2 regions of the Amycolatopsis roodepoortensis genome follow, and region 1 is predicted to be linked to the other one. Evidence: predicted binding sites of a transcription regulator. Region 1 holds the regulator's gene; the other holds the start of a gene.
What was found. The regulator HspR, encoded in region 1, represses chaperone genes until heat shock. The targets are predictions, from matches to a motif close to ANNTTGAGTNNNNNNNACTCAANNT.
Positions count from the first base shown of each region.

Region 1 (4,114 bases):
GGTCTAGACCACATTGCTCCCCCTCACGGGAACACCGTCGTTCCATCCCCCAGGAGCCGGCATGACCGTCAAACGCAAGCTCGTGGCAGCCGCCGCCGGTGCGATCCTCGCCCCGATCGCCATCGTCGCCATCCCCCAGGTGGCCAGCGCCCACGGCTACGTGCTGTCCCCGCCAAGCCGCCAGGCGAACTGCGCCCAGGGCAAGGTCTCCGGCTGCGGCGCGATCGTCTACGAACCGCAGAGCGTCGAAGGTCCGAAGGGGCTCCGCAGCTGCAACGGCGGCCTTCCCGGATTCGCCGAGCTCAACGACGAATCGAAGCCGTGGCCCGCCGCGTCGGTCGGCAACAGCGTGACCTTCAACTGGAAGTTCACCGCCTACCACCGGACCACGAACTACGAGTACTACATCGGCGGCACCAAGATCGCCGACATCAGCGGGAACAACTCCGCGCCGAAGGACCCGACGTCGCACACGGTGAGCCTGGCCGGCTTCAGCGGTCGCCAGAAGGTGCTCGCCATCTGGAACATCGCGGACACACCGATGGCCTTCTACAGCTGCATCGACCTGCAGATCGGCGGCGGCAACCCGCCCACGACGTCGAACCCGCCGACGACCAGCAACCCGCCGACCACGTCGAACCCGCCCACCAGCACCACCAACCCGCCCGCCGGCGGCACCTGGGCGGCCGGGACGTCCTACACGGTCGGCAGCACGGTGACCTACGGCGGCGCCACCTACCGGTGCCAGATGGCGCATACGGCGATCCAAGGCTGGGAACCGCCGAACACGCCCGCGCTGTGGACGCGCCAGTGAAGCTGGCCCTCGTTCTCGTCGCCGGTCTCGTGGCCCTCGCGGGCTGCGGGTCCGGCGACGGCTCACCGACCAACGCCGGCGCCCCGATCTCCCCGGTCCCCCAGTCGGCGGCGGCGTCCGCGCAGTACAACGACGCCGACGTGATGTTCCTGCAGATGATGATCGCCCACAACGACCAGGGCGTGGAGATCGTCAAGCTGGTGAAGACCAAGCAGGGGCAGAAGCAGGAGCTGACGAATCTCGCGGCCGCCATCGAGGCGACGCAGCAGACCGAGACCACCGACATGCGGAACTGGCTGAAGGCCTGGGGCAAACCCGAGACGGGCTCGGCGGATCCGCACGCGCACCACCATCACGGCGGCGACGGGCTCACCGACAAGGGACTGCTCGAAGCACTGTCCAAAAAGGATGGTGCGGAGTTCAGCCTCGACTTCGCCGACATCTTCGTCGCGCACCAGCACAACGGGGTCGCGCTGGCGAGGACCGAACTGAAGGACGGCAAGAACCCGGAGGCGAAGGCGCTGGCCCAGCGGATCATGGACTCGCGCACCGGCGAGGTCCAGCAGATCCGGACCCTGGTGCCCGGCCAATGACGCGTTTAGTCCTCTGAAGGCGTTCGTGAGAGGCAAAAGCGACTGTGTCGCGAAAGCCACTTTCGGGACATCAGACGTCGCGAAAGTGGCTTTCGCGACACGTCTCGGGCGCGAGGTTCACGAACAGGGGCAGGTCGGCTGCATAGCGCAAGCCCCTCGGGCAGCGGCCACCAGGTCCGACCGCTCACCGCCACCGACGTTGCAAAAGCCACTTTCGCAACGTTGAAGGTTGCGAAAGTGGCTTTCGCAACCTGCCACCTTGCCTCGCCCCCGCATTCAGAGGACTAATTGCGTTTCTTGGGCTTCCAGACCACGAGGGCCGTCTGCTGCCGCAGCGGGACGAGGTCCTTGCGGTAGGAGGCGTGCACGGCCGCGGCGGTCTGTTCGGCGGCGACGTACGCCGCCGTGAGCTCGTCGGTCAGTTCGGCGATCCGTGCGCGCAGCGCGTCGACCTGGTTCTCCAGCTCGATGATCCGCTTGATGCCCGCGAGGTTGACACCGTCCTCTTGGGACAGTCGCTGCACTTCGCGCAGCAACGCGATGTCCCGCATCGAGTAACGGCGTCCACCACCGGACGTCCGGCCCGGCGACACGAGACCCTGGCGGTCGTAGGACCGCAGGGTCTGCGCGTGCAGGCCGGAAAGCTGCGCCGCCACCGAAATGACGAACACGGGGGTGTCCTCGTCCGCACCGTGCGGCAGCCCGCCGAACATCGTGCTCACCTGCCTTCGAGAAGTTCGGTGATCTCCGGTCGCGGATCGTGATCGGCCATGGCCTCCGCGTAGGCCTCCAGCGCTTCACGGGCCTTGTCGTCCAGTTTGGCCGGGATGGCCGCCTGCAGGGTGACCAGCAGATCGCCCTGCGAGCCGTCGCGTTTCGCGATCCCCTTGCCGCGCACCCGGAGCACGCGGCCGCTCGCCGTGCCCTGCGGCACCTTCAGTGAGACCTTGCCCTCCAGCGTCGGCACGGTGATCGTGCCGCCGAGGGCCAGTTCCGAGAAGGACACCGGCACGGTGATCGTCAGGTCGAGATCCTTGCGCCCGAACACCGCGTGCGGAGCGACGTGCACGCGGACGTACAGATCGCCCGGCTGCGCGCCGCCACGGCCCGGCTCGCCCTGACCAGCCAGCCGGATCCGCTGGTCGTCGGCGACGCCCGGCGGGATCCGCACGGTCAGCGTGCGGGTGCGGGTGCTGATGCCCTCGCCCGCGCATTCCGGGCAGGGATCGTCGATGATCGTGCCGCGGCCGCGGCAGTCACGGCACGGCTCCGAGAACGCGAACGCGCCCTGGCTCCGGCTGACCAGCCCGCTGCCCTGGCAGGTCGCGCACGTCCTCGGGGAGGTCCCCGGCTTCGCACCGTTCCCGCCGCAGGTGGAACAGGTCGCCGGGCTCGACAGCCGCAGCGGCAGGGTCGCGCCCTTGACCGCCTCGGCGAAGTCGATCCGGACGTCGGTCTCCACGTCCGAGCCGCGCTGCGGCCGGTTCGCGGTGGCACCGGCGGCGGCGCCTCGGCGGCCGAAGAGCCCGCCGAGGATGTCACCGAGACCGCCGAACCCGCCCTGCTGCTGACCCGCCTGGCCGAAGATGTCGCCGACGTCGAATCCGCCGCCACCGCCGGCCCCCGGGAAGCCGAAGCCGCCGGGACCGCCGGAGCCGAAGAGGCGGCGGGCCTCGTCGTACTCCTTGCGCTTGGACGCGTCGGAAAGAACGCCGTACGCTTCGGAGACCGCCTTGAACTTCTTCTCGGCCTCCACGTTGCCCGCGTTGGCGTCGGGGTGGTTCTCCTTGGCCAGCTTGCGGTAGGCCTTCTTGATCTCGTCCGCGGTGGCGTCGGAGGAGACGCCCAGCTCACGGTAGAAGTCCTTACCGATCCATTCCCGTGCACTCACCGAACGTCTCCTCCTTTCACGCCGTATCGCCGATCAGCGGTTGTTCTCATCGAAAAGTTCGCCCTCGAGCGGCAGTTCGCCACCCACGGGCGGGTCCACCGGAGCGTCCTGCGCCGCCGGGGCGGCACCGGGCTCGTGGTCGGTGACCCCGACCATCGCCGGGCGCAGCACGCGCTCGCCGAAGCGGTAGCCGCGGCGCATGACCACGGTGACCGTCGGGCCGGAGACGTCCGGCGACGTGCTGTGCTGGACCGCCTCGTGGACGCTCGGGTCGAAGGGCTCGCCCTCGGTGCCGAACGCTTCGAGACCCGACCGCTGCAGGCTTCCGACGAGCTTCTCGCCGACCGACTTGAAGGCGCCCGTCAGATCGCCGTGCTGCTCCGCGCGCTCGAGGTCGTCGAGCAGCGGGAGCAGGTCGTTGACGACCGACGCCTTCGCGCCGGCGACGACCTGCTCGCGGTCGCGGTCCACGCGCTTGCGGTAGTTGGCGTACTCGGCCTGGAGCCGCTGGAGGTCGGCGGTGCGTTCCGCCAGCTCCTTCTCCAGCCCGGTGGCCACCGACACCGAGTCGTCCACGATGGACTCCCCGAGGCCGGGGCCCGCGTGGGCCGCGGGCTCCGGTTCGACGGTGTCTTCGGCCGGAGCGGCGTGCTTCGGGCCGTCCTGGGTTTCGGCGGCCGGGGCGGCCGAGCGGACCTCACCGGTCAGCGGATCGATCCGCCTACGGTCCCGCACGACCACCGGTTCGTCCGGGCCCCGGCCCTCGGTTTCGTCGTAGCGTCCCGTCACTTCTTGTCCTTCTCGTCCTCTTCGACG
Region 1 is NZ_CP102415.1:5,151,350-5,155,463, forward strand. It holds gene NQK81_RS24515 (lytic polysaccharide monooxygenase) at 62-814, shown strand; gene NQK81_RS24520 (DUF305 domain-containing protein) at 811-1,407, shown strand; gene NQK81_RS24525 (heat shock protein transcriptional repressor HspR) at 1,692-2,120, opposite strand; gene dnaJ (molecular chaperone DnaJ) at 2,126-3,298, opposite strand; gene grpE (nucleotide exchange factor GrpE) at 3,332-4,087, opposite strand; gene dnaK (molecular chaperone DnaK) at 4,084-4,114, opposite strand, start outside.

Region 2 (4,114 bases), 4.4 Mb from region 1:
CGAGGACGTACGGGCGGCCGCCACACCAGACGACGGTGCACGGTGCCGTCGGTGGCAGTTCCGTGCTCGCCGGTGCGGTGGCCTGGGGTGACGCGGGGTCGGTCTGTTCGTCGGTCTTCATCGCTCTCACGGTTTCGGTGACGGGGACTGGGACACGCCGGAGCGCTACCTTTGTTTTCGGCAGAACGGGGCCGCGCGTTAACGGCTCCACGCCGGATTCGTCCGATCGGTTCGCAACGACAGCAGGATGTTGTCGCGCTGTGAACGGCATGTTAATCGTCCACAATGGACAGTCACCGGGCGGTCCTCACGAAGCACGGCGGCGGGGGCGCGATAGCCTCCCGCGAATCGAACGTGGCTCAATGCCACGGGATCGGGCCCGGCCGGGTGAGAATGGGCCGGCCACGACCGGCCGACGAAAGGATCGCCTTGCCCGTCTCGACCACCATGGGAACGTGGCGGCGCCTGTTCGCGGCCTGCGCCGTCTGTGCCGCCGTCGGAACGCTCGCCGCCTGTTCGGGCGAAGATCCGCCACCGCCTGTCACCTTGATGTCGGCCTCGCCGCCCTCGCTTCCCACCGCGGTGTCCAGCGTGCCGGTGCCGCCGATCCCGTCGCAGACCGCGCCGAGCCGGTCCGCCGCCCCGGTTCCCACCTCCCAGCCGAAACCCGCTGAACCGGTTCAGGGTTCGTGCGGGACGGTCACCGCGGCCAGCGGGCTGACCCTGCAGGTGCTCAACGGCCCCGGGGTCTCGTGCGCGGACGCGACCGGGATCGTCGGTTCGTTCCACAAGACGATCGCCGGACGGCAGTCCGCGGGCTCGGACGAACCGGTCAGCGAGACCGTGGACGGCTGGCTGTGCGTCTCCGGCGCTCCCGCCGCGCAGGGCGGAACCAGTTGCAGCAAGGGCGATCAGAACGTGTTCGCCGCCGTCGTCCCCGTGGAATGAACCGGATGAACCATCCTCGAGAAGAAGGGCCCATGAAGAGCCTCGCCGTGCTCCCCGCCGCGTTCGCCGTCGTCCTGCTGAGCGGCTGCGGCGCGGACCCCGCTCCCGCCGCCGCGCCGCCGCCCTCCCCCGCCCCCGCGGCCGATCAGGTCCTGGCCGGTACGCCCTGTGGCGAGGTCACCGGATTCCAGGGCGCGAAGAACAAGGTCGTCGTCCGCGGCAAGGCCGAGTGCGCCGAAGCGACGCAGGTGCTCACGGAGTACTTCGCCAAGCTGACGCCGGCCGAGGCGGCGTCACCGCAGGGGCCCGGCCCCGTGGTGGTCGGCCCCTGGACCTGCGGGAGCGGGCCGAACGATCCGGTGACGAGCTGCTCGACCGAGGACGAGCGCCAGATCGAAGCCACCCGGAGCTGAGAACACCCGGCGGCGTCACCGCTCGCGACGCCGCCGACTCCGGTCCATCCGGTACAGGACACCGAGTCCGATCAGCATGCCCAGCAAGACCAGGCCGCACAGCACGACCATCCACAGACTCAAGACCCGATTGGACCTCGACGAGTAGGCGAATCCGTCGACGGCGAAGATCCGGTCGCCTTTCTCGACTCTTTCGCCGTCGATCCTCCCGTGACCGGTGCGCCCGTCGTCGAACCGCCACTTGGCCGTGCAATAGGGAAACCGGCCGCTCATCGGCGGGCCGTCCTCGACGCATCCGGAGACGCCGGTGACCGTGACGTCCTGCCCGGTATCCAGTTCGCGGACACGGTCGGCGAGGGCTTCCCCGGTCACCCACAACAGGAAGACGAGCGGGATCCCGGCCAGCAGCGTCCGGGCGGGCATCTTGGAACTCCGCGGTTCACCTGACAAGAAAGTCCTTTCGTTCGGCCGTTCCAGGCTATTCGCCGACGTGGCGGCACGGCACGGGATTTGTACCCACCCCCTTGCGAACCCAGGTAAGAGTCGTCTAGACTCAAACTATGCTCACCAGGGAAGACGCCGTGACGATGATCGAGAACACGGTCGACGCGGCCGCTCTGTTCGCGCGCCATCGCTACCGCGAACTGGCGGCCGTTCTCCACCCCGACCGCAACCCCGGCGACGAGCGCGCCCACCGCGCCGCCGCCACCCTCAACCGCCTCCACGACGACTGGAAACGCTCCCGGCGCCAGACGGTCACCACGGCGACGTCGGCGTACACCCTCACCGCGCCGCACGCGGTGGGCAGTGTCGCGACGACCTACCGGACGACCGGGCCGCATCTGGTGAAACTCGTCCGCGACCCGGCGCTCAACCCGCTGATCCACGCCGAGTGGACGGCGCTACGCAAGCTCGACGGCTTCACCGAACGGCACCGATGGCTGCGCCCCTACTACCCGCGACTGCTGGACACCTCGGGTCCGGTGGCCAGGGGCGACCGAGCGTTCAGCGTCCTCGATCCGCTCGTCGACGGGTTCGTCACCCTCGCCGATATCGGGAAGGCCTTTCCCGGCGGGCTCGACGGCCGCGACTACGCGTGGATGCACCGCCGCCTCCTGCGTGCCGTGGCGGGCGCGCACCGGGCGGGTGTCGTCCACGGCCACCTCACCGCGGACAACGTGCTCGTCCATCCGGGACAACACGGCATCGTCGTCGTCGGGTGGTCCTTCGCCGTCGAGGACGGTGTGCTCCCGCTGGCGGCGGACAAGTCCATCCACTACCCACCGGAAGTCCACAAAGGACTTCCGGTGACCACAGCCACCGACGTTCACATGCTCCACCGCATGATGCTGGAACTCCTTGCACCGGACGAAACCCGCCAACGCGAGTTCGCGACCTGGTGCACGCAGGAAGCTCCGGCGCAACGACCCGACGCCGCCGATCTGCTCGACGAGTACGACGCGCTGCTCGACGACCTCTACGGCCCCCGCACCTTCCGACCCTTCACCATCCCCGAGACAGGAGCCTGACCATGGGACACGGACACTGGGACGACAACGCCTACGCCGCCGCGAAGACCTTCCGGAAGGCCAAGGGCGAGGACGACTTCGGCTACACCGCCGATCTCCGCTCCAAGCCCGCGAAAGACTGGAAGGTCGCACCGGCGCTCGACCCGCTGAACGCCGTCCGGGAATGCCGGGATTCGGCCGACCACACCGATTCGACGCCGATCGCGGTGCTGTTCGACGTCACCGGCTCGATGCGCCGGGTACCGCGGGTCATGCAGGGCAAGCTCGGCAAGCTGCACGGCCTGCTGAAGCGCCGGGGGTACCTGGCCGACCCGCAGGTGATGTTCGGCGCGATCGGCGACGCCGACAGCGACCGGGTTCCCTTGCAGGTCGGGCAGTTCGAATCGGACAACCGGATGGACGAGCAGCTGCGCACGATCTTCCTCGAAGGCGGTGGCGGCGGGCAGAAGAGCGAGTCCTACGAACTGGCCGCGTACTTCATGGCCCGGCACGTCGTGACCGACGCGTGGCAGAACCGCGGCCGCAAGGGCTACCTGTTCATCATCGGCGACGAGCTGAACAAGCCGGCGCTGGAGGCGCGCCACATCCGCCGCGTGATCGGGGACGACGTGCGGGAGGACATCGACCCGGCCTCGGTGTACCGGGAGCTGGCCCGCAAGTGGCACGTCTACTTCGTGCTGCCGAACCAGTCTTCGTACTACAACGACCCGCAGATCGGCGAGCACTGGAGCGATCTGCTCGGCCAGAACTTCCTGAAGCTCGACGATCCCGGCGCGGTGTGCGAACTGATCGCGGCCACCATCGGGCTGGAGGAGCGGGTCGTCGACGTCGACCGGGCGCTCGCCGATCTCGCGGACGTCGGCTCGGTCGCCGAAAGCAAGGCGGTCGGCAAGGCGCTGGCGAAGCTGGGCGCCAAATCGGTCGTCACCTCGGCCGTGCCGGAGCCGGGTGGGCCAAGCGACGTGGTGCTGCGATGAGTCTCCTGGACGGACACGTGGTGGTGGTCGGGCTCGGCTTCGGCGACGAAGGCAAGGGCGCGGTGGTCGACGCGCTCTGCGCCGCCCGGCCCACCACCGCCGTGGTCCGCTTCAACGGCGGCGCGCAGGCCGCGCACAACGTCGTCGTGGACGGGCGGCACCACACGTTCAGCCAGTTCGGGGCGGGCACGTTCGCCGGCGTGCCCACCCACCTCTCACGGTTCGTGCTGGTCGAGCCGTTCGCGCT
Region 2 is NZ_CP102415.1:796,129-800,242, forward strand. It holds gene NQK81_RS03940 (hypothetical protein) at 1-121, opposite strand, end outside; gene NQK81_RS03945 (hypothetical protein) at 430-948, shown strand; gene NQK81_RS03950 (hypothetical protein) at 981-1,361, shown strand; gene NQK81_RS03955 (hypothetical protein) at 1,377-1,784, opposite strand; gene NQK81_RS03960 (adenylate cyclase) at 1,922-2,890, shown strand; gene NQK81_RS03965 (hypothetical protein) at 2,893-3,867, shown strand; gene NQK81_RS03970 (adenylosuccinate synthetase) at 3,864-4,114, shown strand, end outside.
Region 2: NQK81_RS03960 (adenylate cyclase) is a predicted target of HspR. The motif match lies at 1,897-1,921, and genes of this name have one in related genera.